DNA from 3 places in the Telluria sp. RB2R28 genome. Region 3 is predicted to be linked to each of the others. Evidence: predicted binding sites of a transcription regulator. Region 3 holds the regulator's gene; each other region holds the start of a gene.
What was found. The regulator sigma-54, encoded in region 3, starts transcription at its own class of promoters, with help from an activator protein. The targets are predictions, from matches to a motif close to TGGCANGNAANCTGCTTT.

Region 1 (5,784 bases), on a different contig from region 3:
CACGTCAGCTTCTACCTTTTGCGCCGCAGCGGCATCGCTGGCCGCACGGTACAGGTTCGCCAACGCATCCCCCGTGCGCGCAGTATGGGGATGGCCCGGCCGGGTGCGCACTTGAATCGCCAGGGCGCGCTGCCACGTCTTTTCTGCACTATCCTCGCGTCCCTGCGCCAACTGGCTGCGGCCCTGCTCGTAGAGGATGGTTGCTACTCCGGAATGGTCCTGGCCGACGTTCGCCGCTATGATCGTCATCGCCCGCATGAGGGCCGTGTCCGCATCCTGGTAGCGGCCCTGTGCGATGTACAGGCGGCCAAGCTCGTGCAGGCTGTAAGTGAGATCATAATGCGCCATCCCCAGCAGCTGTTCGCGCAGGGCCAGACCGGCCAGCAGCATCGCTTCCCCTTCCTTCAGCTTGCCCGCGTCAGTCAGCGCGCCGCCCAGGCCGTTCATTGCAGTGGCGACGGTGTGGTTCGGCCTGTCGCCGAATTCTGCGTTTCGCAGCTCCAGCACGCGCCGGAAATGTTGCTCTGCCCGATCGAAGCGGTGCTCCGCTCGCTCGTTGTAAGCCAGGTTGGCGAGGGGAACAAGGATGCGTGGATTGTTGTTGCCCAACTGTGCTTCAAGCTGCGCAAGGCCTTCTTCGAACAAAGCGCGCGCTTGCGCATATTCCCCTGCTTCATAGAGGGTCTGTGCAAGATTGGCACGCATCGCCGCGGCGTCGCTCGATGCCGCGCCAGACAGCGCCTCCATGATGGCGACCGCCTTGCGTCTGTAGGCGAGTGCCTGGGGTAATTGATCGCGTGAGACGTACAAGTTCGCCAGTGCGCCGTAGGTGTTTGCGACGTCGTTGTCCAGCTCGCCGTTTGCTGCCAGTCGAACGCTCAGGGCGCGTCGGTAACCAGCCTCCGCTTCGTCGAACCTGCCCTCTTCTAACGCAATCCTCGCCAGCAAGTTCTGGACGGTGGCGAGCTCCCCTGGTGTGGTGTCAGGCAGCGTTTCGAGCAGTGCCTGGTGGGCACGCAGGTGGGAGGTGGCCAGCGCAACGCGTTGAAGCCGGTGGTAGGCACGCCCGAGTACCCCAAGTGCTTCTGCAAAGGCAAGGTTTTCGCGAGAGCCCGCAGGCGCAGGTGCTGCGTAGACGCGCGTGACCACGAAGGCAGCATCGGCCTCCTGTTCACGGGACAGCATCTTGCTGGCCAGGTCGAGCATGCCGGCCGCATTGCCTGCCGCGATCTCGGTCTCGATGACCGCTTCGGCAGCGGCGCGGTCGCGTGGCACTCCCCTGCCTGCGAAACGCATGGCGAGCAGAAAGTTGCGTGCGGATGCGGACCCGCCCTCGCTGGCGCGGCGATACCACTCGGCCGCGGCCGCTTCGTCCTTGGGCAGGCCACTGCCCAGTTCCAGGCAATATCCGATCCAGAACGCGCCGGAAACGCTACCGGCCTCTGCCGCACGCAGGAAAAGCTGCGCAGCGGCCTGCCTGTCTATCGTGCGCCCGTCCCCTTCCAGCATCATGCGACCCAGCCTTACCATGCCGCGCGCATCCCCGAGCGCGATGCTTCTGGCAAGCCAGCGCTCGGCTTCGGCGGTATCTTGTTTGACGCCTGTGCCGTCGACATAGACAAGCGCCAGGCCATACACGGAATTCCTGTGGTCCTCGGCCGCACCAGCGCGGTACAGGCGCAAAGCTTCTGCAGGATCGGCGGTGCCGCCCTGGCCGACAAGAAGCATCTCGGCCAGCTCGTAACGGGCATCGGGATCGCCCAGTTCCATGCTCCTGCGATACCAGTGCCGGGCGGCGACATGATCCTTGGGAACGTCTGTCCCCTCGGCGAGGGCATACGCGAGGTAGTACATGCCGACCTTGTTTCCGGATTCTGCCGACTTGCGCAGCCAGGCGAGACCAGCTACCGGATCACTATCGGTGCCCCAGCCATGCAGCAAACTGCGGCCCATATTCCACATTGCAGAGGTATGCCCCTGCGCAGCCGCCTTGGCAAACCACGCATTTGCTTCTGCATCTTTGCCTTTTTTAAATAGCGTATTGCCCAACTCATTCTGGGCATCGGTATCGCCCAGGCCGGCCGCCTCGTGCATCAGTGCCAGCGCTGCTGCCTCGTCGGCAGGCATCCCACGGCCCAGGCTCTGACACCACGCCAGCCCGTACATCCCGGCCGCACTGCCTTTTTCGGCAGCAGTGCGGAACCAGAGGACGGCAGCGGTGTCGTCATTGGCGACTCCTTGTCCGTCAAACAAGCGCCATCCGAGCTCAACCATGGCCTCGCTGTCACCCGCCTCGGCTGCCAGCCGCAACGCCTGAAGCGCATTGGGTGATGCCTGCGCTCGCGTCGCAATACTGGCAGTGGATGGAAAAGAAACGCAGGTGAGCGGGATCAGCAGCAGGACGTGACGCAGAAGCATGGGGAAAGAGATACGTATGAGGTGCGCCAGTCTGTCGCCAATGACTTGGGCTGTCAACGCAATACGCATGTTCGAAGAACAGGGTCAGAGGGAACTGACCCCTGCTCTTATCATTAAGAAACGCAATGAATCATGGCGCGCAGCTGGCCACGCCATCGGAGAAATGCGCGTTACAGCGCCATCGGGGCCGCCCGGCGCCGGCGAGCAGCCAAAGGCAGCAGGCCGAGTGCAAATAACGCGAGTGTTGCTGGCTCGGGCACGGGCACGCCGCCTGCGGCCGTAACGACACCTGCGACTACCCTGTCGCCAGTAAAATCATTATGCGAGAAAAAGGATTCGAAACGTTCGGCTGACGTTGTAATTTCGACGGTTCCGCCGTTGGCGAGAGAGCGATCAAAAATTAAATTCACGTACCCCTGAAAACTGTTCAGATTAATGACGAAGCCTGAATCCGCGGGCGCGTTTCCGATGCCCAAAAATGCGGGGCCAAGATAGAACGAATTGTCGGTATTAAAATTCGTGGCAGGCCCATAGCTATTGGTTGGAGCTGTAATGTTGTAGTTGAGCGGCCGTGATGTAGAGGCATTCCAGTCAAACGATCCCGTCATCATACCCCCGCCTTCCATCGCGACGCCGCTCAGCGAGTAATGCAAGATGACGTCGGCCATTGCAACCGGGGCTGCGAAAAACAGCGACGATGCGACCAGGCCCCGCAGTGTGAGTGCTGTACCGACTTTTTTGATTGTCTTGAACATTTTGACCCCCTAGTATGGTTTTCTATCTAGGAGCAATATCCATGCCAAAAATAATTATCTCTTGTAATCAGTGCCTTGTAACTTTAGGTCATAAAAAGGACTTGCTCGGTGTAAAGAAAACCGTCAGATAACGTTCATCTCGCTAGCATTCAGAATCAGTCAAGGCAATGCCATTCACGTCGGGTCCTGCACGTCAGCGCAGCACCGCCAGCCTGACCTTCTTGCCTTTGCGGAAGGTATAGATCGTCATCGCGGCGTCACGCAAATCGCCCTTCTGATCGAAGGCGATGCTGCCAGTAACACCCTCGTGCCTGACGGCGGCCAACACCGGCAGGAATCTGGCTGGATCGCTCGAGTTTGCCGTCTGCATCGCTTTCGCGAACACCATCACCGCATCGTAGGCATAGGGCGCATACGTCTGCAGCGGGATCTTGTAGCGCTGCTGGTAACGCTGTGTGAATGCATTCAGGCCAGCTTCCTGCGCAGCGCCAACGCCGCCCGCTACGACGCAGTACACCTTGTCGTCGACCAGCGCGTCGCCGGCCAGCAGCGGCATTTTTTCCGAGCAGACGCCGTCGCCCGAAATGAGCTTGGCGCGCAGCCCGAGCGCCTTCATCTGCTTGAGCATCGGCCCGGCCACCGCATCCATGCCGCCATAAAAAATCACGTCCGGATCGCGCGCGCGGATCTGGGTCAGGATGGCGCTGAAATCGGTTGCCTTGTCGCTGGTGAACTGGCGGCTGACCACGCTTGTGCCCGCCCCCGCTTTCTTGACGCCCTTGACGAATTCGTCCGCCAGCCCCTGGCCGAAGGCGGTGCGGTCGTCGATCACGGCAATCTTCTTTGCCTTCAGGGTGCCGAGCGTGTACGTGGCCAGCGTGCGGCCGATCAGGTTGTCGTTGGCGACGACGCGAAACGCCGTCTTGAAACCCTGATTGGTGTAGACGGGCGTCGTGGCCGCCGGCGAAATCTGCGGGATGCCGGCGTTGGCGTAGATCTTCGAGGCCGGTACAGTCGTGCCCGAATTGAGGTGCCCCACGACAGCCGCCACCTTCGCATCGACCAGCTTCTGCGCGACCGTTGTGCCGGTGCGAGGATCGGCGCCGTCGTCCTCGGGCTGCAAGACCCATTGGACCTTGCTGCCACCAAGCACGATGCCCTTCGCGTTGAGTTCATCGATCGCCATGCGGGCACCGTTTTCGATGTCCTTGCCCGCATGCGCGCTGGGGCCGGACAGTGGCGACACCGTACCGATTTTGACTTGCACAACCTTGCCTGCAGGCTGGGCCTGGGCAAGGGGTACGGCGGCAAGAGCGAGCGAGGACGCAGCAGCGATGACAAGAAAATGCATGACGGGCCTTATGATGATGCGCTTAGCGCTGTGGCGCCATCAGGTCGAGCAGGATCGCCGTCTCGGCCTTGATGGTATTGGTGAGCGTCGGCTTCAGATCCGGCGCCCATTGCGGCGAATGGGTTCCCGGCAAGGGTTTTCCTGCCTTCTTCGCTGCTTCGAGGCGGCCGGCATCGACCGCGCCCACGTGCAGCAGCAGCGCCTTGACGCCAGGCTGCTGGCCGTACATGGCGAAGTCCTCGGACGTCATCTTGGCCGGCATTTCTTTCACAAAATCAGGGCCGACGGCCTGCTCGACCGCCTTGACGGCGCGCGCCACCAGCTGCGGATCGTTGACCACCGAATCAGTGCCGGTCTTGACTTCCACCAGCGGCTCCTTCGGCGCGCCGGCGGCGAGTGCCTCACCCTTGGCTTCGCGGGCGATGCTGGCCAGCACGCGCTGGCGCACTTCGGGCCGGAAGGTACGCACCGTCAGCGCCAGCTTGACCTGATCCGGGACGATATTGGCCTGGGTGCCGCCCTGGATGCTGCCGACCGTGATCACGACCGGGTCGAGCGGATTGTTTTCGCGCGAGATCAGGGTCTGCAGCGCCATCACCAGCCGCGCCGCCATCACCACCGGGTCGCGCGTCTCGTGCGGCACGGCGCCATGGCCGCCCTGCCCGAACATCGTGATGGTGACGGTGTCGGCCGACGCGCGGAACGGCCCGGCGTGCCACATGACCGTGCCCGATGCCATCGACGCGTCGTCGTGCATCGACAGCGCGTAATCCGGTTTCGGGAAGCGCGTGAAGAGGCCGTCCTTGAGCATGGCGGCGGCGCCTGTCAACGCTTCTTCGGACGGCTGGCCGATCAGCATCAGGGTGCCGCTCCAGGCCTTGCGGTTCTCCGCCATGAGTTTTGCCGTGCCATACCAGGCAGCCATGTGCAGGTCGTGGCCGCAGGCATGTGCCACCGGCACGGTATCGCCGGCGGCATTTTTCGTCGTTACCTTGCTGGCAAACGGCAGGCCGGTCTTTTCCAGCACCGGCAGCGCATCCATCTCGGTGCGCAGCATCACGGTCGGCCCCGGACCATTCTTGAGGATCGCCACGACGCCGGTGCCGCCGACGCCGGTGGTCACCTCGAAGCCGAGCGCCTTGGCCCGTTCGGCCAGCTTGGCCGCGGTCTTGTGTTCCGCGAAGCCGAGTTCGGGATTGGCGTGCAAGTCACGATAGAAGGCTTCGAGCTTGGGAAAGTCGGCGGCCAGCTGGGTGTCGA
Region 2 (5,784 bases), on a different contig from region 3:
AAAGTCGAGCCGCGCGCCGAAGTCATCGACGGGCAGAACGCCGACGTGCTGCCGACTGAAAAGACCGCGTACGAGGCCGCCACCGCCCAGTTCCAGGCAGGCGACTACAAGGGCGCCTCGGTCGCGCTGCAGGAATTCGTCCGCCAGTATCCGCAGTCGCCATATGCATCGAATGCGCAATACTGGCTCGGCAACACCTTCTACGCACTGGGCGACTACAAGAAGGCCATCGCGGCGCAGCAGGTCGTCACGACCACCTACGCCACGAGCCCGAAGGTGCCGGACGCGATGCTCAATATCGCCAGCAGCTACACCCTGCTCAAGGACAACAAGAACGCGAAGAAGTCGCTGCAGACGCTGGTAGCGAAGTACCCCGATTCGAGCGCCGCGCAGACCGCACGCGATCGCCTGGCGTCGCTGAAGTAAGCACACGGATCAGCGATACGCCGGGCGCGGCATTTGACAGCGCCCGTGTCGCCCCCTATAATCTTGCTTCTTCGGGTCGTTAGCTCAGCTGGTAGAGCAGCGGACTTTTAATCCGTTGGTCGCAGGTTCGAATCCCGCACGGCCTACCAAAGATTCAGCAGAAAAGCCAACCTTCGGGTTGGCTTTTTTGTGTTCCGCTCATATTAGGATAACCCCACCATGACTTATGAAGATTTTCTCGACGAGGTGACCACGCTCCTCACGGAGATGTATGACCTCACCGACGAAGCGGCGATCAAGCTGGTGGTCGACGCGCAAGCCAACGATTACTTTGTCGCGCATGACGACAAGGAAGAACTGCGCACCGCCGAGCAGGCCAAGCTGGACGCCACCGCGCTCCACGAAGGCAAGCAGAACCGCAACCAGACGCAGCGCAAGCAGCAGCAGCGTCAGGTGCAGAAGAAAAAAGCCACGTAATCAACCCGCCTTCACCGGATGCGCGTGCGTGCCACATTCGATCGGGGCCGCGTAGGGTGGACGGCTGTGCCGTCCACGCGTTCAACATGCGCCTGAATTCTCGGCGATTCGGCGATCCTTGAACGCGTGGGCGGGAAACCCGCCCACCCTACTGCTTTGATCGAACACCGTCACCAATCAGGCAGCCACGGCCGGATGCGCCTGCTTGCGATACAAGAACTCCAGCACCTGCCGGCGATGCTCGGTATAGCGCGCATCCTGCGCCAGCGCCACCCGGTCACGGGGCCGCTCGAGTTCCACGGCGACGATCTCGCCGATCGTGGCCGCCGGCCCATTGGTCAGCATGACGATCCGGTCCGACAGCAGCACCGCCTCGTCCACATCGTGCGTCACCATCACCACCGTGGATTTCGTGGCCGCCACGATCTTGAGCAGCTCGTCCTGCAAGTGCGCGCGCGTGAGTGCGTCGAGTGCGCCGAACGGCTCGTCCATCAGCAAGACCTTAGGCTGCATTGCCAGCGCCCGCGCGATGCCGACGCGCTGCTTCATGCCGCCCGAGATTTCATGCGGCCGCTTGGTTTCGGCGCTCGTCAAGCCCACCAGCGCCAGCGCGTCCATCGTCCGCTCACGCAGCTGCGCGCGGGATTCAGCCCCGCCGAACACCCGCTCGACACCCAGATGGATGTTCTCGTAGCACGTCAGCCACGGCAACAGCGAATGATTCTGGAACACGACCGCGCGCTCCGGGGACGGGCCGCCGATCTCGCGGCCTGCGCAGATCAGCAGGCCAGCCGTCGGCTTGAGCAGTCCGGCGATCAGGTTCAGCAGCGTCGACTTGCCGCAGCCCGAGTGGCCGATCAGCGTGATGAATTCGCCCTTGCTGACCGTCAGGTCGATCCCCTGCAACGCTGGGAACACGCCCTTCTTCGTGTGAAACGCCATCTCGACGCCGGTGATGTCGATGAATTTCTTTTGCAGTTCGTCCATGATCGAAACCCTTTCAGTTAGCCACTTGTTCGTGGGTCAGTGCGCGTGCCAGCGACACCAACGCCAGTTCGAGCAGCAGGCCAACCACGCCGATGATGGCAATCGCGATGATGATGTGGGCCACGTTCAGGTTGTTCCACTCGTCCCACACCCAGAAGCCGATGCCCACGCCGCCGGTCAGCATTTCGGCTGCCACGATGACGAGCCACGCGGTGCCGATCGCCAGGCGCACGCCGGTCAGGATGTACGGCAGCGCCGATGGCAGCAGGATCTTGGTGAGGATCTTCCACTCCGACAGGTTCAGCACGCGCGCCACGTTCATGTAGTCCTGCGGCACCCGCTGCACGCCGACGGCCGTGTTGATGATCATCGGCCAGATCGAGCAGATGAAGATCGACCAGATCGCCGCCGGGTCGGCCGATTTGAACACCAGGAGGCCAATCGGCAGCCAGGCCAGCGGCGAGACGGGCTTGAGCAGGCTGATGATCGGGCCGAACATGCGGCTGACAAACTGCACGCGCCCGATCACGAAGCCCAGCGGAATCCCGATCAGCGCCGCGAGGCCGAAGCCGATCGCCACGCGCTGCAGCGACGCCAGCACGTTCCAGCCGATGCCCTGGTCGTTGGGGCTGTTGCGGTAGAACGGATCGGCAAACAGTTCGAGCGCCGCCTGCCACGTGACCAGCGGCGACGGAAACGCCTCGTTCTGCGCGGCGATCACTTGCCAGACCAGCAGCACGAGCGCGATGCCGGTCAGCGGCGGCGCCACGCGCCGGACCACCGCGGCGAACGGCTGCGCGCGACGGGCAGCGACAGTGCTGGCTGCCGGCTTGCGCGGCGTCGCGGTGCGCGCCGGGCCGCTGACGGCCACCGGCACCGGCGCCGGCTCGTTGGGAACGGATTTCAACAGGGCATTCATGACGGCTCCTCGCAGTACGGGTGGATGGTCAAGCCTTGACCTTGAACGACGCGGCATACGCCTGTGGGTTCTTGCCATCCCACACGGCGCCGTCCATCAGCTTCGATGTGCGCAGCAAGCCCGCCGGGACCGGCGTCTTCGTCATCGTCGCCGCGTCCTTGTACAGCTGGACCTGGTTGACCGCCGTTGCCACCGCCAGGTAATCCGGATCGGTCTTGAGCAGGCCCCAGCGACGATGCTGCGTCATGAACCACATACCGTCGGACAGGTACGGGAAGTTGACCAGGCCATCGTTGTAGAACTTCATGTGGTTCGCGTCGTCCCAGGTCTTCCCCATGCCGTTCTGGTACCGGCCCATGATGCGCTGGTCGATCGCATCCTTGCTGGTGTTGACGTACGACTTGGCGGCGATCACTTCGGCCATCTTGTTCTTGTTGGCCAGCGACGCATCGATCCACTTGCCCGCCTCCAGGATGGCGGCCATCATCGCGCGGCACGTGTTCGGATTGGCCTTGGCAAATTCCAGCGTCGAGCCCAGCACCTTCTCGGGGTGGTCGCGCCAGATGTCCTGGGTCGTCGTGGCGGTGATGCCGATGCCGTCCATGATGGCGCGGTGGCCCCACGGTTCGCCGACGCAGAAGCCGTCCATGTTCCCAATGCGCATATTGGCCACCATCTGCGGCGGCGGCACGGTGATGACCTTGGCGTCCTTCATCGGATTGATGCCATTGGCGGCCAGCCAGTAATACAGCCACATCGCGTGGGTGCCAGTCGGGAAGGTTTGTGCGAACGTGTAGTCGCGTTTTTCGGTGCGCATCAGCTTGGCGAGCGAGGCGCCGTCGACCGCGCCCTTGGTGGCCAGTTGCTTCGACAGCGTGATGGCCTGGCCATTGTTGTTCAGGCCCATCAGCACGGCCATGTCCTTCTTCTGGCCGCCAATGCCCATCTGCACGCCGTACAGCAGGCCGTACAGCACGTGGGCAGCGTCGAGGTCGCCGTTGGCGAGCTTGTCGCGCACGCCGGCCCACGAAGCCTCTTTGCTCAGCACGAACTTGACGCCGTACTTCTTGTCTAAGCCCAGCACCGACGCCATCACCACCGATGCGCAATCGGTCAGTGGAATGAAGCCGATCTTGATCTCGGTTTTTTCGGGCTTGTCCGACCCCGCCGCCCATGCCCCGCCCCCGGCCAGGCCCAGCAGGCTGCCGGCCGCTGCCAGCGACGCACCCTGGATAATGTTCCGGCGCGTCCCATCGACGTTCGTGCCGGTGGACGGGTTGCCCTGCGCTTGACGCTGTTGATTTTCCATTGCAAATCCCAAAAAGTGATCAGGCAAAAAAAAACGACTACCGCACATGAACGTGTTCATGCGTTGGTAGACGTCGTTGTCCGGGGAGGCGGGCCAGCGTTGGCATTCACCTCGTGCGCTCCGTTGCGCATTGGTTATTACGCAAGCTTCGTGCCAGTGACCGTCCCAGAGTGAGCGCGAGCAGGGCCACCGCTGCAATGCACCGCAGCATGGCGTGCGCCGCGCACTACGATCGCGCAGCGCCTCTTTTTGGACGGCGCTGCAGGTCCGGTACGCTGGCTGTCCGTACCTGCGCACGGTTGAGGACGCGGCCTTCCACAAGTGAATCCGTGCATGCTAGGATTGTTTATTGCCTCAAACACAAGCAGAAGCACAAATAAACGCACACTATTGACCTTGCACCGCCGGGGCCTGCAACTGGAGCCATTTATGCACACCGAACAAGTCCAGCGTCACCGCACGCCGATCCATACGGCGACCGCCGTCGACCGCAGCAATCCAAAAAAGCCACGCCGTCATATCGCGCAAGACATCGTCGCCGGCCGCCGCCGCCTGCGCCAGCGCATCGGCGTGGTCGCCGTCGTCTGCATCAGCCTGGCCACGCTGCTGGTGGCGTTCGAGTAAGCCGGCGCATTGCGCCCCGCCTTGCGCCTTGCCCGCGCCGTAATGGCCGGGCTATACTGCGCCGTCACCCGTTCCATCAGGATTGCATGTCGCTGTTGCACACCTTACGCATCACCCACACCAGCACGGCCCTGCGCCGGCTGCTCCTGTGTGCGTGCGCGCTGATCCTGGCGCTGCAACTCATCGGCAGCTCATACCACGAGCATGACCTGGCCGAGCAGCTGTCCGACTGCGTCAGCTGCCAGGTCGCCGCCCATGCCACGGCGGACCTGCCGGCCGTGTCGCCACAACTGCTGGCCGTCTTCCTGGCGGTCGCCTACCTTCTCGCGCGCCTGCCGCGCCCCGCGCCATTCTACCGGCGCCAGTACCTGATCCCTTCCCCCCAGGCGCCACCACGCCACCAGTCCGTCCACTGATTCGTCCTTGCGCCGACGCGGTCACCAACGTGACGTGACGGCGTAGCGGCGCGAGTCATCTCCGTCCCGTTTGCCGGCGCCGCCTTTGCGTACGTCTGCATCGAGCGTGCACGCTGCATGCGTGCGCCGGCATCCCTTGTTTACTCTGAAAGAACACGATGACCATGACCACTCCTGCCATGGAAGCGACCGGCGTGACCGTCGCCTACGGCGCCACGACCGTGCTGCGCGACCTGAACCTGCGCGTTGCGCGCGGTGAAATCTATGCCCTGCTGGGCGGCAATGGCGCCGGCAAGTCGACGACGCTCAACGCCTTCCTCGGCTTTCTCGCACCGCAGGCCGGCAGCGTGCGCGTGTGCGGCATCGACGTCGCCGCCGACCCGCTCGCCGCGCGCGGCCAGCTTGCCTACGTGCCCGAAAACGTCGCCCTTTACGAACACCTGAGCGCCCGCGAAAACATCGACTACTTCCTGCGCCTGGCCGGCAGCGCTCCGCTTAATGCCACCCTTGACGCTACCATCGACGATGCCTTGAGCGCGGTGCGGCTCGATCCGGCCGCATGGACGCGCCGCCTCGGCGGCTACTCGAAAGGCATGCGCCAGAAGGTCGCGATCGCCCTTGCCGTG
Region 3 (5,784 bases):
AGACCGCGATCATCAGCGCGCGCCTGTCGCCGATTGTCGTCCGGCGCGCCGCCGACCTGGGCATCTCGCATGTCTACCAGGGCAACCACGACAAGCGCATCGGCTTTGCCAATCTGCTCGACGCCACCGGCTTTACTGCCGACCAATGCGGCTACATCGGTGACGACGTGATCGACCTGCCGCTGTTCGCGCGCGTCGGCTTTGCCGTCGCGGTACCGTCCGGCCATCCGGACGTGCAGCACCGCGCGCATTACGTGACGAAGAATGGTGGCGGACGTGGCGCGGTGCGCGAGATCTGCGACCTCGTCATGCGCGCGCAGGGCACCTATGACCAGGCGCTCGCGCCGTATTTCGCCTGACCGCCATGGCCACGATCGCCTCCAACAAACGCACCGCGCATCGCTGGAATCTGCTGGCGATGATCGTGATCGGCGTGTTCTTCGCCTTCGGCAGCTTCTGGCTGCTGCAGTTGATGCAGGGGACCGAGATCGATGCGCAGCTAGGCGGCCCGCCCGACGAGCCGGATTACATCGTCGAGAACTTTTCGTTTGTGCGGATGACGCCCAACGGCCAGCCGAGCTACGTGGTGTCGGGCAAGCGCCTGGCCCACATCCCGCAAGGGGACGTGTCGAACGTCGACCAGCCGCTCATGCGCGGCATCGAACCGGGTCGTCCGCCGATGACGGTGGTGGCCAGGAACGCGCGCATCTTCCACGAAGAACACCGCGTCGAACTGTTTGGCGACGTCGATCTGCAGCGCCCGAAGACGCCCGCCAGCGAAGCGCTGCGCGTGCGCACGCAGGCCATGACCGTGTTGCCCGACGAAGAAATCGTCAAGACCGACCAGCCGATCGACATGGAGCTTGGCGCGTCCAGCCTCAAGGCCACCGGCATGATGGCCAACAACGCGACCATGCAGATGCAATTGTCCGGCCGCGGCCGTATCGTCTATCCGCCACGCCAGCGCTGAAGGCCATCAGCCATGCGCGCGTGCTAACCCAGGACCAGCACCATAATGAAAAAACTTTTTGCTGCCGCTTTCTTTTCACTCCTTTCCTTGACCGCCATGGCCGAAAAGGCCGACTCGCTCAAGCAGGCGGCGCTCGAATACGATAACGGCGACCTTGATGGCGTCGCAGGCGTACGCACCTTCACCGGCAACGTGATCCTGACCCGCGGCACGCTGCTGGTCAAGGCCGAACGCGCCGTCGTCAGGGAGACACCCGAAGGCTATATGAGCGTGACGCTCACCGCCGCCAACGGCAAGCCCGCCACGTTCCGTCAGAAGCGCGACGGCGGCCCGAACCTGTGGGTCGAAGGCCAGGCCGAACGCATCGAATACGACGAACGCTCGGAGCTGGTGCGCCTGTACTCGAACGCCGTCGTCAAGGAACTCGAAAACGACCGGATGACCAACCAGATGACCGGCCCGTTCATCTCGTACGACAACCGCAAGGAAGTCGTCGCCGTGCGCAATGATGTCAGCGGCGAGAGCAAGGTTGGCGGCGGGCGCGGCACGCTGATCCTGGCGCCCAAGCGTGCGCCGGCCGGAGGCACGCAATGACGGAACTGAACGATCGCAGCACGCTGGTCGTCAAGGGCCTGCAGAAAAGCTATGGCAAGCGCCTGGTCGTGCGCGACGTGTCGCTCGATGTCGAATGCGGCGAAGTGGTGGGTTTGCTGGGCCCGAACGGCGCCGGCAAGACCACCTCGTTCTACATGATCGTCGGCCTGGTGCCGTCGGACGCCGGCTCGATCAGCATCAACGGCACCGACATCACCAGCCTGCCGATCCATCGCCGCGCGGTGCTCGGCCTGTCGTACCTGCCGCAGGAAGCGTCGGTGTTTCGCAAGCTGACGGTGGAAGAAAACATCCGCGCCGTGCTCGAACTGCAGAAGGTCAACGGCAAGTCGCTCACCAAAACCGAGATCAGCGACCGCCTCGACACCTTGCTGGCCGACCTGCAGATCGAGAAGCTGCGCGAGAACCCGGCGCTGTCGCTGTCGGGCGGTGAGCGGCGCCGCGTGGAGATCGCGCGCGCACTGGCCACCAACCCGCGCTTCGTGCTGCTCGATGAACCGTTTGCCGGCGTCGATCCGATCGCCGTGATCGAGATCCAGCGCATCGTGCGCTTCCTCAAGGAGCGCAAGATCGGCGTCCTGATCACCGACCACAATGTCCGCGAGACGCTTGGCATCTGCGACCGCGCCTACATCATCAATCAGGGCGCGGTGCTTGCATCCGGCCGCCCCGACGATATCATCGCCGACGAGTCGGTACGGCGCGTGTACCTCGGTGAACATTTCCGCATGTAAGCCATACTCAATTGATGAAACAGTCCCTTCAGCTCCGCACTTCGCAGCACCTGGCGCTCACGCCACAGCTGCAGCAATCGATCCGGTTGCTGCAGCTGTCCACGCTCGAACTGCATCAGGAGATCGAGCAGATATTGGGCGATAACCCGCTGCTCGAAAGGCTCGACGATCCGCTCGATCATTCGGTGCGCTTGCTGGCCGATGGGGCCATCAACAATGCGCCGGCACCTGGCGAGGCGCCGCCGGCGCCGGGCCAGCAGGCCGAGGGCGAAGGCAGCGCGCCGGCCGAGGGCGAGGGCGCTGAAGGTGGCGGGGTCGATGGCGACCGGCCCGACAACGAGTGGAGCGAAGGCAGCGGAACGTCGTCCGGCAGCGCCAGCAGCGACGATGAAGACGGCCGCCCGCAGCTGGAGGCGTGCGCCATCACGCTGCGCGAACACCTGATGGAACAGGTGCGCGAAACGCTGCTGTCGACCCGCGACCGCGCGCTGGCCGAACTGGTGATCGACGCGCTCGACGACAACGGCTACCTGGAAGAACCGCTCGACGACATCCACGCGCGGCTGCCCGAAGAACTCGACGTCGACCTCGACGAACTGCGCTGCGCGCTGGCGATGGTGCAGAGCATGGACCCGGTGGGCGTGGGCGCGCGCAGTGCGGCCGAATGCCTGGCGCTGCAGATCCGGCGCATGCCGGGCGTGCCGATGGTCACGCGCCGCATGGCCCTGAAGATCGTCGAAGGCTACCTGACGTGGTTCGCGCAGCGCGAATACAGCAAACTGAAAAAAGCGCTCGATTGCGACGACGAAGACCTGCGCGAAGTGCAGGCCGTGGTCCGCCAGTGCAATCCGCACCCGGGCGCCGCGTTCGCGTCGAACGTGTCGGATTACGTGGTGCCGGACGTGATCGTGCGGCGCGCCAAGAACGGCTGGGCGGTCACGCTGAACCCGGACGTCATGCCGCGCCTGCGCGTGAACAGCCTGTACGCCACGATGCTCAAGCAGGGCCGCAGCGAGAGCCAGATGGGCGCGCAGATGCAAGAGGCGAAGTGGCTCATCAAGAACATGCGCCAGCGTTTCGACACGATCCTGCGTGTGGCCGAGGCGATTGTCGAGCGCCAGCGCAACTTTTTCAGCCATGGCGCGGTTGCCATGCGGCCCCTTGTTTTGCGCGAGATAGCTGATACACTAGGTCTGCACGAGAGCACGATCTCTCGTGTCACAACCCAGAAATACATGCTGACCCCGCACGGCATGTTCGAGTTGAAGTATTTCTTCGGTAGCCACGTTGCCACTGAAGCGGGCGGCGAAGCATCCTCAACGGCAATCCGTGCGCTCATCGCACAATTGACAGGAGCAGAAGACCCTAAGAATCCATTATCCGACAGCAAGATCGCGGAAATGCTCGGGGAACAAGGCATGGTCATTGCGCGCAGGACGGTCGCAAAATACCGTGAAGCGCTCAAGATCCCCCCCGTCAGTCTCCGCAAAGCCTTGTAACAACGCCGCTCATACAGTCTGTGCCTTCAGCTCCTGTGTGGTGCAAGCGACGTGACATCTTCAAAGGAGTGTGTATGAACCTCACCATCAGTGGTCACCATCTCGAAGTCACCCCTGCCATCCGTGAATACGTTCAGAATAAGCTGGAACGCATTATTCGCCATTTCGATCAAGTCATAGATACCCACGTCTTCCTGGCCGTCGATAACCTCACTGAAAAAGAAAAAAGGCAAAAAGCTGAAATCAATGTCCAGGTGTCGGGCAAGACCCTGCACGTGGCGAGCGTCGCGCAAGACCTGTACGCCGCGATCGACATGTTGATGGATAAACTGGATCGACAAATCCTGAAGCACAAGCAGATGCTCAAAGACCATAACCGCACAGCGATCAAACGCCTGGACGTCAACGAAGCAGACGTCGCTGCCGCCTGATCGAGCGCAGGTCACCACCGCCAGGGGCGTCTTTTCGGGACGCCCTTTTTGCATCCCGCTGCCGGTAAAATACGTGTTTCCTTTCGATGGATCACGCCATGCCCGAACACGTCCTGACCCGCATCGCCAACCGTACCGGCATCATTACCCTCGACCGGCCCAAGGCGCTCAATTCGCTGTCGCTGGACATGGTGCGCGCACTGACCACGATCCTGCTCGACTGGCAGCTCGACGCCGCGGTCGATGCCGTCGTGATCACCAGCAGCAGTGAAAAAGCGCTGTGCGCCGGCGGCGATATCCGCTTCTTCCACGACGTCGGCAACGCCTCGCCGCAAGGCGGCAGCGCACTGCTCGAAGATTTCTTCACCGAAGAATACGCGCTCAACCACCTGATCCATTTTTATCCGAAACCGTATATCGCGCTGATGGACGGCGTGGTCATGGGCGGCGGCATGGGCATCGCGCAGGGTGGGCCCGATTGCGGCCTGCGCATCGTCACCGAGCGCACCAGGATGGCAATGCCAGAGGTGAATATCGGCCTGTTCCCCGATGTCGGCGGCAGCCATTTCCTGTCGCACGCGCCGGGGCAACTGGGGATGTTTCTGGGCTTGACCGGTTTGACGATCGGCGCGGCCGACGCACTGTACGTGGGCCTGGCCGACGTGTTCGTGCCGGGCGCAGACCTGGCGGCGTTGCACGCGCTGATCGAGGCGACGCCGGGCGCGAATCTGCCGGCGGCGATCCGCGCGTTCGCCATCCAGCATGCCGGCGAGAGTGAATTGCAGGCCAACCGTGCGCGCATCGATGCGCACTTTGGCGCGGACTCGGTGGCGGCGATCATGGCGTCGCTCGAGGGTGACGACACGCCGTTCGCGCAGAAGGCGTTGCGCGCGATGCGTCAGCGCTCACCGTTGATGATGTGCGTGACGCGCGAGCTGCTGCTGCGCGGCGCGTCGCTCGATGTCGCCGACTGTCTGCGCCTGGAGCGCTCGCTGGTGCGCCGCAACTTCGAGCATGGCGAAGTGCTCGAAGGCGTGCGCGCGCTCGTGATCGACAAGGACAATGCGCCGCAATGGAATCCGCCCTCGCTCGACCTCGTGACCGACGCGATGGTCGCGCACTTCTTCGCGCCGGTGTGGCCGGCGCACGCGCACCCGCTGCGCCATCTCGCGTAAGCCTCTTCATGCATATCCGTTTGCGCGTGACTTTTCGCGCAGGCGGTGCAAACATCGTGGCTTCATGAACCGATGAGGACCCCCGATGCGCATGACCGCCTTGCTGCTGTCGATGACCTTGTGCGGCAGCGTCGCCGCCCAGGCCTGGCAGCCTGACTTCAATGCGAGCACATTCAAGGGGCCGGCCTCCGGTCCTGCCAACGAGGTGCTGGTGCTGGGTTCGCCCCATCTGTCGCAATTGCCGAAAACCTTCCAGGCCGCCAGCCTGACGCTGCTGAACGAGCGCCTGGCCGCATGGAAGCCGCAGGCGATTGCGATCGAGGCGGTATCCGGGCCGCAGTGCGACTTCATGCGACGCTACCC

Region 1: the regulator sigma-54 is predicted to act here: its motif matches at 3,203-3,220, upstream of AC56LV_RS09745 (PEP-CTERM sorting domain-containing protein).
Region 2: the regulator sigma-54 is predicted to act here: its motif matches at 4,257-4,274, upstream of AC56LV_RS01665 (CmpA/NrtA family ABC transporter substrate-binding protein).

Annotation. Positions count from the first base shown of each region.
Region 1 covers NZ_JCASIK010000002.1:482,538-488,321, forward strand. Annotated here, with positions in the region: gene AC56LV_RS09740 (tetratricopeptide repeat protein) at 1-2,418, opposite strand, end outside; gene AC56LV_RS09745 (PEP-CTERM sorting domain-containing protein) at 2,589-3,173, opposite strand; gene AC56LV_RS09750 (branched-chain amino acid ABC transporter substrate-binding protein) at 3,367-4,524, opposite strand; gene AC56LV_RS09755 (amidohydrolase) at 4,547-5,784, opposite strand, start outside.
Region 2 covers NZ_JCASIK010000001.1:380,486-386,269, reverse strand. Annotated here, with positions in the region: gene ybgF (tol-pal system protein YbgF) at 1-426, shown strand, start outside; tRNA gene AC56LV_RS01685 (tRNA-Lys) at 500-575, shown strand; gene AC56LV_RS01680 (hypothetical protein) at 646-903, shown strand; gene AC56LV_RS01675 (ABC transporter ATP-binding protein) at 1,081-1,890, opposite strand; gene ntrB (nitrate ABC transporter permease) at 1,904-2,809, opposite strand; gene AC56LV_RS01665 (CmpA/NrtA family ABC transporter substrate-binding protein) at 2,838-4,118, opposite strand; gene AC56LV_RS01660 (hypothetical protein) at 4,548-4,742, shown strand; gene AC56LV_RS01655 (hypothetical protein) at 4,829-5,158, shown strand; gene AC56LV_RS01650 (ABC transporter ATP-binding protein) at 5,323-5,784, shown strand, end outside.
Region 3 covers NZ_JCASIK010000003.1:20,179-25,962, reverse strand. Annotated here, with positions in the region: gene AC56LV_RS12390 (KdsC family phosphatase) at 1-359, shown strand, start outside; gene lptC (LPS export ABC transporter periplasmic protein LptC) at 365-970, shown strand; gene lptA (lipopolysaccharide transport periplasmic protein LptA) at 1,016-1,564, shown strand; gene lptB (LPS export ABC transporter ATP-binding protein) at 1,561-2,316, shown strand; gene AC56LV_RS12370 (RNA polymerase factor sigma-54) at 2,331-3,815, shown strand; gene hpf (ribosome hibernation-promoting factor, HPF/YfiA family) at 3,890-4,246, shown strand; gene AC56LV_RS12360 (enoyl-CoA hydratase/isomerase family protein) at 4,345-5,421, shown strand; gene AC56LV_RS12355 (DUF5694 domain-containing protein) at 5,507-5,784, shown strand, end outside.